DNA from 2 places in the Paenibacillus sp. FSL R5-0470 genome. Region 1 is predicted to be linked to the other one. Evidence: riboswitches for the same ligand, from Rfam matches in the RefSeq annotation. Region 1 holds a riboswitch; the other holds the start of a gene.
What was found. A riboswitch is a leader RNA that binds a small molecule or an ion and turns the genes downstream of it on or off. The one in region 1 is predicted to bind cyclic di-AMP.
Positions count from the first base shown of each region.

Region 1 (8,064 bases):
GAGAACTCTTTGGTTTCTTGATATTTACGAATAATGGATACTTCAACCCGGCGGTTCTTACTTCGTCCAACAGCTGTTGTATTTTCAGAAATGGGGTGGTATTCCCCGTATCCAATCGCACTAAATTTCCGTGGATTCAGGTTCGTATTTGTTAGCAAGATCTTCATGAACTGAAGGGCGCGATCGGCGCTCAGGTCCCAGTTGGAAGAATAGTCGCTATTAGAGATAGGGATATTATCGGTATGTCCTTGCACGACTACATCATAATCCGGGAATTGCTGCAGCATGGTTGAGATGGACTTTGCTAATTGTCGAGAATCATCTTTAACTACTGCCTGTCCGGATGCGAACAACGCGTTATCACTTATCGTAATCATAAGCTGGGATTGATTGAGCTTAGTACTGAGTAGATCGGTAAGGCCGTTCTTGCTGATATATTGATCAAACTGCTTCTTAAGCTTCTCTAAATCCTCTTGTTCCTTTTGCCGCAGCTTAGCCATTTCTGTTTGTTCATTTTTCTTGGTTACTGATTTATCCATTTGATCATTTTTTCCTAAATCCTCTTGACTCTTAGATGGCATTGCCGCCCGCTCTTCAAGAACACCTGTACCGCCATTAAGAGCAGAACTGAAGGCTTGACTCATCTCTTCGAATTTTTTGGCATCCGTTGCACTCATAGAATACATTACGATGAACAAGGCTACCAGAAGGGTCATAAGATCAGAATAAGGCAGTAGCCACGATTCATCGGCGTGTTCTTCATGCTCTTCGTGTCGTCTAGTCTTTTTGCTCACCCGATCCACTCTCCTTCTCATCATTTAACTTAGCTCGTTCCGAAGGTGTCAGGAAGACAGCAAGCTTCTGATTGATGGCAATAGTGGATACACCGGATTGTATGGACAAAAGACCTTCGACCATCATCATTCGAACTTCAATTTCACGTTTGGAAAGTCGTTTTAGCTTATTGGCAATAGGATGCCATAATACGTAACCTGTAAAGATACCGAGTAGCGTTGCGATGAAGGCAGCCCCGATTGCTGCAGCCAATTTGTTCATATCACTCATATCAGCCAGAGCGGCTATAAGTCCGATAACGGCCCCAAGTACGCCAAGTGTAGGAGCATACATACCTGCTTGTGAGAAAATGAGTGCGCCTGCTTTATGTCTATCCTCTGTGGCGTGGATGTCCTCCATGAGAACATCGCGGACAAAATCCTGATCATTTCCATCAATAATCATCCGCATGCCATTTCTGAGGAAGTTATCTTCTATTTCATCGACTTTCGACTCAAGAGCCAGCAGACCTTCACGCCGTGTAATAGAAGCCCACTCCATGAACATAGTAATTAATTCGGATTTACTGATTAATTTCTTTTTGACAAAAATCATTTTAAACAGACTTGGAATCTTCTTGACCTCCGAGAACGGAAAGGCCATAAAGATGGAAGCTGCCGTACCCACTAAGATAATAACGTAAGCAGCAGGTGTGGCTAAAGCGTGAAGAGGAGCGTGCTTGAGGATCATACCCCAAATAACTGCAACTAGACCAAAAATTAAACCAAGTATTGTTGAAATTTCCATTATGCACCTCGTCCATGAGATTATAAGATGTGTTCCGACAAAGCCGCGTATATCATCCTTGAAACAGCGGCAAGGCACTCTGTTCGAAACCGAATAACGTATATTCTTATTTATCGACATCATTCCGTTTTTTGTGAAGTCATTTTTTCGGCTATAATGGATAAGGTAAGTAATTATTCATCTGTGGAGAAAACGGAGTGATACATGTGGGTGTAAAGCATGGTAGAGATTACGGTGAAATCCTAACGGATTTGACTGAGGCTGTCGGAAGAATTTCCGATGGGTACTTATTTTTTGAAATGGATCCAGAAGAGTGGCAAGAATTGCCGCAGGAATCCAAGATGGAGGTATGGGAGGCACTGGCTGAGGATCTTTTCTTCGCGCTGGGTAATGAACCTATGATTGAGGTGGGGAGCGGCGTTATCATCTACGATAAGGACACGCACCGCATTAATATTTTAGTCGGAGAAGAGGATTTAGCCTCTGTTGTTTTGATTTAAGAAGAGGGGGCGGGGGGGCGTAATTTGCCCGTAGTTAGTAGCCCGTGTTAAAATTGGTGTAGCCGAGTTATAATCGCTGGGATTCTTGAATACATTTAATCGAAAATATTGCCTTTATCCTGGCACATCCCTTGGACCTCAGAAGCTAAGGGATGTTTTGTTTAACGAATAAGACGAGTAAAGGGACCTGCGGATTTTACTGCAATTTTTAGTAAGGGAGGAAACGAATTGTTATTTACGGAAGAAGAACTGCGTGAGCAGATCAGCAAGCTGGAAGGTTGGAAGCTGGAAGAGAATACCATGGTGCGAAAATATATGTTCAGCCAATATATGAAGGGTATTGCTTTCGTTGATGAAGTAGCCACCATTTCAGAAGCCTTTGATCACCATCCACATATTACGATTGATTATAAGACAGTGACTTTACGACTGAAATCAAATGAGGAAGACGGTATTACAGCTCTAGATATTCGAGAGGCACATGAATTTAATGAAGCCTTTGAGAAAAATCGTTAGTGTCACCCAAACTCATAAATAAACGCCCGTGCGCAGATAGTGAACTATCTTCTGGCACGGGCGTTTTTAGTTGCTTAGGTAGTAGTTACTGTTACTTTTTCTCTGAGAGCCAGAGGGCGACGTTTGCAATCTCCTCAGGGGCTAGCTTTTCTTTAAAGGAAGGCATTTGACCGCGTCCTTTAGTGACGATACTGTAGATTTCTTCAGCATCATGCTGACCGCCTTCATTTTGAAGACTGGGTCCAACTCCACCTTGAAGCTGATCGCCGTGACAGGTGATACAGCTGGCTTTCACGGTTGCTTCGGCCTTTGCCGCATCCAATTGAACTTCCGGCATCGTCGGTTTATTCTGTTCAGCTACCTCTTCTTTACCTGGAAGTGTAAACATAAGTACTACCGCAAAGGCACAGGCGGCAAAAAACAAACCGCTCATGATCCATTTCTGCATCCCAGTTCGTCCCTTCTATGTAAGCTGCTCCCTACATTATAGCTCAAGGTGAAGCGTTATCATAGGGTTTGTGACAAAAAAATGAACGATAATGCCATCAAATCATTGAAAAATATGGAATTTAATATTATTTATCATAGACCATGCAATAAAAAGGTTTGTTTCCTGTGGGGGTTAGGCGCTCATACGTATCGGTAATCGTAAATCCACACTTTTGGTAAGTTCGGATCGCCCGCTGGTTCCAGGTCAATACCTCTAGATCAATCTCACGCTCAGGATAACGAATTAAGGCTGCTTGCACGATTGCATCCATGAATATTTTCCCTAGACCTTGACCGCATAGATCAGGGCGCATACCAATCCCCAAGCGAACAACACCTTCCATTGGAAACAACTGCGCGAATCCACACAAAATCCCTTGCCCATTTAGTATGGAGACATATTGCTCATTCCGTAGCTGCGGGTCACCGAACTCGATTCCAAGAGCCTGCATTTGCTCCCACGGCATCCAGCCGTAAATATTATAAGGGGCAGTGTAATCCCAGTTGCAAACCTCTTCCGCGTGACTGGTCTCCATAGGCGCTACATGAAAAGTAACAGAGGGATTTATCATAAGGTCAAGGACCTCCTTTCACGGGGGAACTTTAAATGTCTTATATTTGTAGCTTAAAATACTTATGGTCCTTATAAGGACATCGAAGGCGTTTATGCTTGTAACTAATTATATACAAAAAGAGGCATGGTCGACTCAGAAATTTATGAGGATTATTGTTTTACAAATTCTGAGAGGGGTAAATACTAAATAAGACAAAAAACAAGCTCTTCCCCAAGAATCAACATCTTGGAAAAGAGCCTATGTACGATTTACTTATTGAACATCATCATTATCTTCTGTCTCAGAAGCAACAGAATGATAAGCATCCGTGCTCATAATTCGTTTAGCACCGATGTAGCGTTTCACGTAGTAGCTATCACTCAGGGAGCTAATCGTTACACCGCGTGAGGAAGATGCGTGTGCAAACTTGCCTTCACCGACATAAATACCGACATGGGAGACACCCTTACCACTTGTATTGAAGAATACAAGATCTCCAGATCTTAAATCATCTTGGGAGATAGCAGTACCCATTTGATACTGGGAACCTGATTGGTGTGGTAGGTTTATACCAATTTTATCAAATACATACATTGTAAATCCGGAGCAATCAAATCCATTTGTGGAGATGCCGCCGGATACGTACTTAGTTCCGATGGTCTTGTCGATCACTTTATCCATTTTGGAATCCGCGAAAGCGCTTCCTGCTCCGATGGTGAAAATAATGGAAAAGCTAAGTACTGCTGCTGCTAGCTTCTTCTTCAAAAGTTTATACCCCTTCCGGATGCCTACGAGGTTAGCTTAAGGGTTCGGTTGAAGGTCCCCTATGACCCCTCTAAAAATGGAGGTCAATTCACCCAAAGTTGGTTCCCCCGTTTTCCTAATAGTTAGGAAACTCGGCTGATACTGTTGATTAGGAATAGCTTGTAATCAATACATGACAAAACCTTTGTAAATAACAACTTAATGATTACAAAAATGTTACTAAAATCTTACTGCAGTTATTGTAACAAACAGAGTGCCGCTTGGCAATCGTTTTTAACATAATCATGCAGAAAAATTCGTTTTTTTAAAGTCAAAATGCATATGTAAGCGATAATATTAAACTAATTTTTATATTTATTGAAATTTTTATCAAATAAAAGTGTTTAAAGTCCGTTCAAGAGGTGTAAAGAATATAATAAGGCAAAAGAAAACCTGGATTCGATTAAGTCAATAATCAAACCCAGGTCTATATAATGTAATTGTGAGGTTATAGTTGTGGGGAAGTATTAATCGTAGGCTATAGCTTGATATGAGGAAGTACTCATTACTCTTTTAGCACCAACGTAGCGATTGGCCCAGTAGGACTGGCTAAGTGAAGTGATGGTCACGCCATATGAAGATGATGATTGTGCGAATTTTCCGTTTCCAACATAAATGCCGACATGGGATACGCCGTTGCCCAATGTGTTAAAGAAAACTAGGTCACCTGAACGTAATTTACTTTTGGCTACAGGAGTTCCGACATTATATTGAGCTTTTGAAGTACGGGGCAAAGAAAGACCCACCTTCTTGAATACATACGTAGTAAATCCAGAACAGTCAAACCCGGCAGTGCTAGTGCCTCCGGTTTTATAGGCAACTCCAATTGTCTTTGAAATAACACTGTCCATCTTAGAATCTGCAAAGGCACTTCCTCCACCAATAGAGAACGCCATCACAAGTCCTAGCGCCGCAGCGACGCATGCTTTTCTTAAATTCTTCAAAAAAATTGTACCCCTTCCAATGCCTGTGAGGTTAGCTTAAGGATTCGGTAGAAGGTTCCCCTATGATCACTGCAAAGCGAGATCAATTCACCCAAAATATGGTTCCCCCACTTCCCGGTGCAAGGAATTCGGCGTTTTATGCACCAGATAGTGACTTATCGACATGACTACGACAAATACATGAAGTTATGTAGAAATCGTTTCAAATGATTACAAACTTGTTACCAATGGAACAGGACTTATTGTAACAAAGTCTTTACGATTTTGCAAATCCTCATAATTTGTCTATAACGCGAAAGAGTCCCAGCTCCTGATTCAGGAACCGGGACTCTTATATTATGTTCTGTAATGCTTCAAATTATTGTGGAAATGCTTTACTTTGCCATAGATGATATTGAGCTGAAATTCCCCACATTTTGAAGAGTGTTGAGGGCAGTGATGAAAGTTGACGAATAAGAAGTGCTGGTAGGCCAGGACAGAAGATACCCGTTAGTCCGCACACTAGCAAAAGGATCAGGCCTGCTGCACCAAGTATGATTGAAATTCCTATTGCCGGAATCAGCGACTTCAAGCAAATGAATAAGGAGGAGAACATCCCCGTGCCGCTGGTATAACCAAACTGCATATATAGAAGGAACAGGCGCACGATAAAGATGTATATAAGCCATGCCAATACGTATGGAACTAGATGAAGTAACAAAGAGTAGTTCAGAAAGGAGGACAAGAATAGCCCGTACATTTTTGGAGCAAGCCAGTATAACGGAAGTAGAGCCAGCACCCATTCGATTAGACTGAAGATAAACACTGGAAATCCATAAAGCTTCATACCTGGAAAAAAGAACAGGCCACGCTCTCCTTTTCGCTCCTGATGGAGTTCATGCAGTAATCCTGCCCTTATGAAGGGGGAGAGTAGCAGTCGTAAGACAACAAGCCCTAGGAACATCCATAACCAAGTACGTATCGCAGGATCTGTGTTCAAGCTGAACTGCCCTTCGACATAATAGAGTAGTCTACCCATTCCGCTGCCTCCAGCGTCTTTATCTGGATAACGCAGTAGAATTGGAACGATAGCAGACCGGATGAAGCCGTACATAAAGTAGCCCCAGAGCAGTCGGTAGATGAAGAGCAGAATCAGAATATAAAATTGCTCCTTCATGCTTTGCCAGCCGCGGGTTATCGATGTTCTCACAATCATTCACCTCACCAGACAAGAGTTCCGAGCACGGTTTCAACTAGTTTAGTTACACTTAATGTCCAGCGGGAGAGCGTTTTGGGCTCTATTTCCGCCAGTCTGAAGTTATTAAGATGCTTGTTTTCTAACAGAATGGTATGCTCAGGATCAACCTCAGCAGAGAGAAGAAGCTTATCGCTTAACAATTGGAAGGTAGTCTCTGCTCCTTCACCGCTCCAGACCCGCTCTGTAGCAGAGCCATCGGCGAATGTGAATTTAATGGGAACGTCAACGTAATGGCTCCCTTTGTTTGTAATCTTTACTATGGATTCATAGCTCTGAGCATCGCTGTTGCCATTCTTTTTAATCGTAATCGTATCTACTGAGAAATCAGGAGCACCACCACCATAAATATAATCTTCGAAATAAGGCTGCCATGATTTTTTGGTTACCTTCTCAACGACTTTTTGAAAATCAGACGTAGTGGGGTGCTGGAAACGGAATTTACGTGCGTAAGTGGACATGATGCTGTTCATTGCCTTAGTGCCTACTTGGCGTTCAATATCCTTAAGTACTAGCTTTCCGCGAATATACACATTCCGGCTATAGGATTCTGCCCCGGCATATTTCCATGTTTCTAAATTTAGCGGCTCTGATTTGGTCACCAAGCTGGACTGAAGAGGGAGATTCGTTTTGATGCCATATTCTTGCTCCATGAGTCTGTCTTCAGCATAAGAAGTGAAGCTTTCATCTAGCCAAGCCTCTTCGAATTCATTGCTGGCTACCATGCCGTAAAAGTATTGATGGCCAATTTCATGAACGACGGTTCTTTCAAGTGAGGTGTCAGGAGAAGAGTCTGTGGCTCCAAATGCTGTAATGAGTGTTGGATACTCCATTCCTCCAGCCCCATTCCCCTCCTTAGGCGGAACGATAATAGACAGAGTCGAGTAGGGATAAGGACCATACCATTTGCTGAAGTAGGTCAGAGCTGCCTTAGCGGCCTGAAGGTATCGTTCCTTTAAGTCTTTGTGTAATGGATCGAGATACACCTTAATCCGTACACCAGGCACTTCTGGCGTAGAGAAGGCTTCTTCGGCTACTGTAAAATCAGGGGATGCCGCCCACGCAAAGTCATGGACATCGTCAGCGTAGAACTGATATATTTTTTGATCTTGCTTTAGCTTGGCATTCCTCACAGGAAATCCGGTCGCAGCTACCGTGTAGTCGGAAGGAACCGCAATCGTTACATTAAAGATGCCAAAATCGCTGTAAAACTCAGAGGTGCCGTGATACTGATGCAAATCCCAGCCTTCCTCCTTAACCCCACGTGTGCCCATAGGCTCGTATACACTAAGTTTAGGGAACCATTGCCCAGCCATCACGAAATTGCCTGATGCGCCCATACGGGCAAATATTTTGGGGAGCTGGACCTCGTACTGGAGTTTAAGCGTGACACTTTCCCCACCATTAACCGGCTGTGGGAGATGTACCTTTAGGAGTGTCTT
Region 1 covers NZ_CP150238.1:109,957-118,020, forward strand. The annotation lists gene motB (flagellar motor protein MotB) at 1-794, opposite strand, end outside; gene motA (flagellar motor stator protein MotA) at 778-1,581, opposite strand; gene MKY99_RS00520 (hypothetical protein) at 1,788-2,081, shown strand; gene MKY99_RS00525 (4a-hydroxytetrahydrobiopterin dehydratase) at 2,310-2,597, shown strand; gene MKY99_RS00530 (cytochrome c) at 2,689-3,045, opposite strand; gene MKY99_RS00535 (GNAT family N-acetyltransferase) at 3,173-3,658, opposite strand; gene MKY99_RS00540 (C40 family peptidase) at 3,914-4,405, opposite strand; cyclic di-AMP (ydaO/yuaA leader) riboswitch at 4,411-4,552, opposite strand; gene MKY99_RS00545 (C40 family peptidase) at 4,912-5,340, opposite strand; cyclic di-AMP (ydaO/yuaA leader) riboswitch at 5,394-5,532, opposite strand; gene MKY99_RS00550 (hypothetical protein) at 5,747-6,577, opposite strand; gene MKY99_RS00555 (M1 family metallopeptidase) at 6,589-8,064, opposite strand, start outside.

Region 2 (8,064 bases), 490 kb from region 1:
ACATCAGCTTGTGCAAGGGCAGGGGCATCATTTGTACCATCCCCAGTCATCGCAACCAGCTTACCCTCGTTCTGTTCGCGGCGAATGACTGCTATTTTATCCTCAGGTGTACTTTCCGCGATGAAATCATCTACCCCCGCTTCACGGGCAATCGTAGCTGCGGTCAGCGGATTGTCACCCGTACACATGATGGTCTTAATCCCCATTTTCCGCAGCTCATCAAACCGCTCTTTCATGCCTGGCTTTACGGTATCCTTCAAGTAAATAAGTCCATAGATCCGATTGTCTACCGCAACCGCTAACGGGGTCCCCCCCATCCGGGCGATGGCATCAGAATTACTGTCGAGGTTCGCGGGAATGACACCGCCTTTCGACTGTACCCATTTCTTCACGGAGTCTACCGCACCTTTGCGTACGCAGCGTCCATCTTGCAGGTCAATACCACTCATCCGTGTTTCGGCCTTAAACTCTACGATTTCGCCACCTTCAGCAAGCTTGCTGTCATAGCTGCGTTCCAGCTTCTTGGCCAGCTCAATTACAGAACGTCCCTCAGGCGTCTCATCCTTTAGGGAACTGATGGCCGCCCACGCTGTAAGCTCAGCTTCCGTTTCATTTCCGACAGGAACAAATTCACTCGCCATCCGGTTCCCGAAGGTAATCGTACCGGTCTTATCTAGGATCATCGTATTAATATCGCCGGCAGCCTCAACTGCCTTACCCGACATGGCGAGTACATTAAACTGGGTCACCCGGTCCATACCCGCTATTCCGATTGCGGAGAGTAGCCCCCCGATTGTTGTCGGAATCAGACAGACCAACAAGGCGATCATAACCGGAATATCAAGATCAACACCTAGATAAGTTGCAATCGGCCGCAAGGTCACTACTACAATCAAGAAAATCAGCGTCAGACTGATCAAAAGCGTATTTAGCGCAATTTCGTTAGGTGTCTTCTGACGTTTCGCCCCTTCAACAAGAGAGATCATTCGATCTAGAAACGACTCACCAGGATCACTTGTAATTCTGACTTTAATCTCATCACTGACGACCCGTGTACCGCCTGTAACGGAGCCAAAGTCCCCACCAGCCTCCTTGATTACAGGTGCAGATTCACCTGTAATCGCTGATTCATCTACGGAAGCCAGCCCTTCAATCACCTCACCGTCACCAGGGATGAGTTCTCCCTGACTGACAATGACGATATCTCCTTTACGCAACTCGGAGGAAGAGACTGTCTTCACCGCTCCTCCAACCAGTTTGTTAGCTGTGATATCTTGTTTTGTTTTCTTGAGCGAATCGGCTTGGGCTTTCCCCCGGCCTTCTGCCAGTGCTTCAGCGAAGTTCGCAAACAGCACTGTAAACAGCAGAATGAACAACACTGTGATATTGAAGCCTATCGATTGCTCTGCATTAAAATATCCAGGAGCCAGCACCATGAGGAGGACAATGATCGTACCGACCTCTACCACGAACATGACGGGATTTTTGATTAGCGTTACTGGGTTAAGCTTTATAAAACTATCCTTTACAGCGCTAAGGAGTATGGGTCCCGTCAGCAGCTTTTTTCTTTTTACAGTACTCATCTTATTCTCCCTCTTCCTACCGTAAGGTTAGATATTCTGCAATGGGGCCGAGTACAATGACCGGCAGGAACGTCAACGCACCGATAATCACTACTGTACCAATCAGAATTCCCGTAAACAGTCCATTGTCTGTGCGGAACGTGCCAATCGTCTCAGGAACCGGCTTCTTCTTAAGCAGAGAACCTGCTACCGCCAGCATTGCAATGATAGAGACATAACGACCTAGCAGCATGACAATCCCGGTTGTGACATTCCAAAAAGTTGTATTGTCTGCAAGCCCTTCAAATCCTGAACCATTGTTCGCGGCAGAAGAGACATATTCATATAACACTTGGCTGAGTCCATGGAATCCAGTGTTCGTAATCGCCCCTTGCCCCAAATCGGTCAGGAACGCAGCTGCGGTTGGCACAAGGATAATGAACGGATGCACAAGGATCGCTATGGCAATCAGCTTCATCTCCTTGGCCTCTATTTTCCGTCCGAGGAACTCCGGTGTCCTGCCGACCATGAGACCGCACAGGAAGACACCCAGAATCGCATACATCAGCATATTGATCAGTCCAACACCTTTACCACCGAAGACATTGTTGAGCATCATCAGTGCAAGAGGCGTAATACCTCCCAGCGGCGTCAGCGTATCATGCATATTGTTAACACTACCTGTCGTAGCTGCGGTTGTTACTGAAGTAAACAAGGAAGACTGCGGTATGCCGAAGCGCACCTCTTTACCTTCCATACTACCTTGTGAAGATTCAATTCCTAGTGCATTGATCGCCGGATTGCCTTTCGATTCAGCATAGAAGTTTAGGCTTAACAGCAGAACAAACAAGGTCATCATTGCGGTAAAAATTACCCAGCCCTGACGTTTGTTCTTGGCAAACAATCCGTACATATAAGGGAGCGAAGCTGGCAGCATCCACATAGAGAGAATCTCTAGCACGTTCGTAAGTGGATTAGGGTTCTCAAAAGGATGCGATGAATTGGCCCCGAAGAAGCCGCCACCATTCGTGCCCAGATGTTTGATCGATTCCAAAGAAGCTACTGGACCGATAGCAATTTGTTGTGTTTGGCCCTCTAGTGTAGTGACTTCAAGTGATGGCTTGAGCGTTTGTGGCACATGTAGTCCTACCAGCACCAATGAAACTAACAAAGCTAGCGGAATGAACACACGAATATGCGCTTTGACGAAATCCTCGAAGAAGTTCCCGACTGATTTCCGTCCCGTGATTCCTCTGACAAAGGCAACCGCAACAGAAAATCCGCTCGCTGCAGATGTGAACATCATCATCGTGATGACAGCCATTTGTGAAAAATACGAAAGCCCCGTCTCCCCGCTATAATGCTGCAGGTTCGTATTGGTCATAAAGCTGATCACTGTATTGAATGAAAGCGTCTGTTCCATATCCGTAATTCCATTCGGGTTTAACGGCAATCCCCGCTGCAATCTAAGAACAATGTAACTGAAAGTAACCAATACGATATTTGTTAACACAAAGCTGAGCGCATACTTCTTCCAAGACATTCCGTCCCGTTTTTTCAGGCCGATCAGCTTATAAATCCCTTTTTCCATGCCTCCAAACCATCGATCCGTACGGTTCGGTTCATTAGAAAATACATAATATAAATACGTGCCCATCGGCTTAACCAGCAAGATAAGAATTACGATTACAGCAACTATTTGCAAAATGCCCATGAATGCCCCTCCTTAAAATTTCTCCGGATGAATCAATGCGTAAACCAGATATACAAACAACAGTAGGGTAACAGCGATTACTAGAATCACAACTTATCCCTCCCTGTATCCTCAACTACACCTGCGCACCAGCGCATAAATCCATAAAACAACCCGTAAATTACAGCTAACGAAGCCACCATATACAGATCCATCATATCTCCCGCACTCCTTCTTTTATCCTTGATGAGGTGATTTATCGATTAGAAAATCAGCATCACCACTATGAGAATAGATTACATAACTTGCACCAAGTCTTTTATAGACCAATCTAGGATTTATTGAGCTTGTGATTACAAAAATCGGCTGTGTCGTCCAGGTGCGGCACATCTGAATGTAGCGGCAGCATAACGTAAAGCTGCTCTCGAACAGATATACCCGTCCTACCGGGAACGGCGGGCGAAACCAAGTATTCTGATGGCGGGTATCAACTAGAACGACTTGTTCAATCCCCATCTCTTCGAGTAGGGCCTTCTCAGGCAAGTTGTTGGTCAATCCGGCCATCTTAATGCCTCTGAATTTTAGAAGCTTAATAAAATGTTCGCCTGCCTTCGTTGGCGCACATACCAGTACATATTCATTCTGATCTGTCATCTCTTATTCTCCTCAAATGCTTTGCTTGTAAGATCAGAGCTTGATCACCCTGATCTTGAAAGAAAAGCTACCGCTAATGATGAATATAACGACCTCTTCGTGAGGTTTTCCATAAATGCTTTGCTTAAAAAAGCACAGCAAAAAGCCACAAAGGATTCTCCTCTGTGGCTCGCTAGCGGTCACATTGCACTCATCCTCTCTCCATACGCTTACGAGGTTAGCTGTCGGATTCGGGCGGTGAGAGTCGCCCTACCTGTATAGATACGAGCTCACTCGCATCTTCTACAGGATTCACCCCATAACCGGCTTCCGACTCTCACATCGTCTGCCGATTGTTGGTTCCCCCGCTTTCCTTAACGGAAATTAAGCGGATCAAATATTCGATTGTTGTTGAAACAGGAGTAATCATACCCTTATGCAGGAAGAATTGTAAAACCTGATTGATGCCAAAATAATGCAAATTAAAAACTATTTTCGTATCGGATAGCGCTTACTTGATATCCAATCTCTCTATATCTCTTGTTTACTCGAGTTTTAATCCATTAGCGAAAAGCGGGCATACCATGTGATTTTATTCACCACAAATGTAGAAATCTTAAAAAAACGCCTTTATAGGTAAGAAAACAAGAAGTCGAGATTAAGCGAGGAAGAAGCCCGATAACTCGCAATAAATACCTATTTGGTTCCCTTTTCCGTCGTAGTAGGCAGGATTTGGTTTAAATCGCGCTCAAAAGAACACTTTCTGTTTTTACAGAAACACCTTGAAAAGAGTATGATTCGGGTTGAATCTATTTCACGAAATACATTCAACGCTGAGTTCCTGTATTTGCAGGGAACGGGGGAACCATCAGGTCACATGGCCTACTTGGGGTGAATCCGAAGGAGACTGTCCAAGTCTCATATAGGTAGGGCGACTCTCACCGTCCGAATCCGACAGCTAACCTCGTAAGCGTAAAGAGAGAGACCCTTGATCCGCCACGCTTTGGCACAGGTGTGTATATACCTGTATTCCAAAACCGCAGCAGAGGTCCTCCTCTTGCTGCGGTTTTTGCGTTACCTGAATCTATAGGGTGATAGCATGCTGGACGGGGTGAAAGAAATGAAACACTATTATTGGGGAACTCAGCAAGGGCTACTTGAGCCGATAAGTCTAAATTATGTTTGCTTTGGAGCGTTGTGGTTCGAAGAGGATCATCACAGAACTATTGTCGGCTATGCTTTTGGTCAGAAGCAGATTGAATCACTTCGCCATTTCAGCAGCCCATCTACCTGTGAATACTGTATGGACCGAACAATTATATACGAAATATATAAAAGTATCCGAGAAAAGCAACAGCTGCAGGATTGGTCAGCACACCAACGTTTTCCGTGGCTCACCGCTTTTAAGGAACCGTGGAAAGATGTTGCAGTCGGTTGGTACGTAATGAGATCCCGCAACACCTTTCCCTTACATTTATCCGTTATACGCAAACAGAAATTCAGACTATGGCTAGAGCATGCCGCAGTCTGTGAGAATGAAGCTGAAATGCTCGCCTGTATAGAGAAGGCTAATGACATTCACCATGTAGATCTTAAGCTTTTGGAAACCTAAGGAGGAAAAAACTGTCATGGACCAGCGAAGACTGTCTCGCATAGAAGTATTCGTCTTTGATTCACCTGAGCCTATTCATTATGGAATGGAGGCTGATCAAGGCAGCCGTTATGGCATCCTGAAACTTACCTGTAAAGGAGGTAGCAGCTGGGGGGCATGTCTTATCTCTGCCAATACCAAAACTTTCGATCTTATTAAATGGAGTTCTTTTCTCAGAATGATATACCATTGCCGGCTAGAGGAAGCGATAGATAAAGTACGTACCCATGGTTCAGAGTGGGATCAGACTCAGTTTGAGCTAGTGCAAGGTGCTTTACAGGATTTAAAAGCCAAGCTGCAGGGTAAATCCTTGGCAGGGCACATTGAGCAAGGTCGTCTGTACAGAGCTGTCGCTGGTGGGAGAGATTCCAAAGGAGGGCGGCTATATTATAAACCATCCAGTGTTGCGCTTCAAAAACATAGTTATCCAGAACCTGATACCGCCGAGCTTATCAACAAATCCATTTCTTACTTTTCTATATTATAGGTTCATCCCATAACCCATTCTGAAAGGATCGTGTTTATCATGCCTGACCCCTTACCTGCCGAATCATCCCGTAGAACTATATTTGCAGAGTGTGTTCAAAAGTGTACGAATGATATCTATATGCTCAGTTCCATGTTGTTACAACAATCAGCAGAAGCCGAGAAGGTTACTATCCGTACTTTTAAAGAGCTTCACAAAATATTCCGTCAAAAAAGCTTCGACAGCCAGCTATTCTCTATCGAAGCTTACCGCTCTTGTATCCGACAATGCGCCGATTATTACGCACGCCGGTCTCTTCTGTCTGCCAAGGCATTGCCTTGGGAGGAACAGCTTATAAAAACGATGTGGTATGGCCTAAAGCTATCTTTACCTCAAATAAGCATCATTCTGCAAAAGAGTCTTCCTGTACTAAAAGCACAGCTTAGGCGTGTGCGGGAGCAACTGACTGCTCAAGAGGATTTGCTGCCTAGTGGTAATCTATCCGTTGTCTAACTCCCTCAACTATCTTCCAAATAACTTTTACGATACGTACACAAAAAAAGAAAAAAGCCACGGCATCTGCCGCGGCTTCCTTTCCCTATTATTACGCTTTGCTCTTACGCGCCTTACCGTACATCCACAATCCCGCAATCATCCCTACCATGGCAACACCAGTCAATACACCTTGAGTGAAATCCATAACAGCGGATCCATCTGAATGGAGCATTCTACTAACCGTAGCCAGAGATACCGAACTCATTAAAAGCATCATATTGTATTGTTCACTTTTAGTCATGATTACCACTCCTTAAAAGTTTATATGAAGCCACTTAGATCTTGTAAGCCTTCATCGCTTTTCTGATCTCTTTAATACTTGGACGTTTGCCGTACATCAATACGCCTGTGCGATAGATCTTGGCAGCCAACCATCCAAAGATGAACGTGGTAACAAGCAGGATGGCTAATGATACAATAACTTGCCAGATCGCTACTTCACCAACACCAATCCGGAGCAGCATGGTCAATGGAGAGGTGAAAGGCACATAACTCGCTACCTTAACCAGCAGAGTATCCGCATTAGAGATACTGAACAGTGGAACATAGAATGCTACGAAGCCTAACATCATAATCGGCATAACCGCTTGGCCAAGATCCTCTGTACGGCTGACAATCGAACCTACAGCTGCATACATCAAGGCATAGAGGAAGTAACCTAGTACATAAAGAACAATTCCATAAAGCAACAAGTTAATATTAAGCTGGCCTAAATCCAGGTCTAAATCTTTCAAAATCGTTGCATTATGCGGAAGCTTAAGATTGACAACTACCGCTGCGATAATGACGCCAATTTGTAATAATCCTACTAAGAAGACACCGATAACTTTACCAAACATTTGCGCTAAAGGTGAGGCACTTGTAATCAGAATCTCCATGATCCGTGAGCTCTTCTCTGAAGTAATCTCAGCTGCGATCATATTACCGGTCATCATGATAGACATGAAGAACAGCATAAGCATGGCGTATACAATGACGTAATTAATAGGTGGAGCGGATTCCTGCGACGCATCCTTATCTCCCGCAGTCCCATCAGGGTTGAGCTGCTGAGTAGCTATCTGTACCGGTGTTGACATAGCAGCAATCTGCTCCTGCGTCAGCTTGTCGCCAACGATGAACTGGGTGTTGGCCTGCTGAAGGGCATTTTGGAGATAGATTTGCACATCGCCCTTCAATTCACCATTTTCACTATGATAAGTAACGGGTGGAAGTCCTTCGCCAGTAGGTTCTGCAAAAGTAACGTACCCCTCTACAGTCCCTTCCTCTAAAGCTTTCTTTAGCTCCGCATCGTCGGCAGAAGTATATTGCACAACTTTTGCCTGCGGCATTCCTTCAGGTGAAGTATATGCCTTCAACAACTCTGCAGCCTGATTTCCCTCTTCCGCGATCACAGCAATTTGAGTCTCTGCGTTTGTTTTAGAATCACCCTTAAACTGATCGATGATGTACGGAAGATTCATCCCAATGCTGAGCAGCAACACTAGAATTAATGTAGTAATCATGA
Region 2 covers NZ_CP150238.1:602,114-610,177, reverse strand. The annotation lists gene kdpB (potassium-transporting ATPase subunit KdpB) at 1-1,583, opposite strand, end outside; gene kdpA (potassium-transporting ATPase subunit KdpA) at 1,600-3,276, opposite strand; gene MKY99_RS02705 (hypothetical protein) at 3,493-3,909, opposite strand; cyclic di-AMP (ydaO/yuaA leader) riboswitch at 4,100-4,289, opposite strand; cyclic di-AMP (ydaO/yuaA leader) riboswitch at 4,710-4,875, shown strand; gene MKY99_RS02700 (hypothetical protein) at 5,009-5,500, shown strand; gene MKY99_RS02695 (hypothetical protein) at 5,517-6,026, shown strand; gene MKY99_RS02690 (hypothetical protein) at 6,159-6,518, shown strand; gene MKY99_RS02685 (hypothetical protein) at 6,610-6,801, opposite strand; gene MKY99_RS02680 (ABC transporter permease) at 6,836-8,064, opposite strand, start outside.
Region 2: it holds a riboswitch for cyclic di-AMP, as region 1 does, so the genes downstream of both, MKY99_RS02705 (hypothetical protein) here and MKY99_RS00545 (C40 family peptidase) in region 1, are expected to answer to the same signal.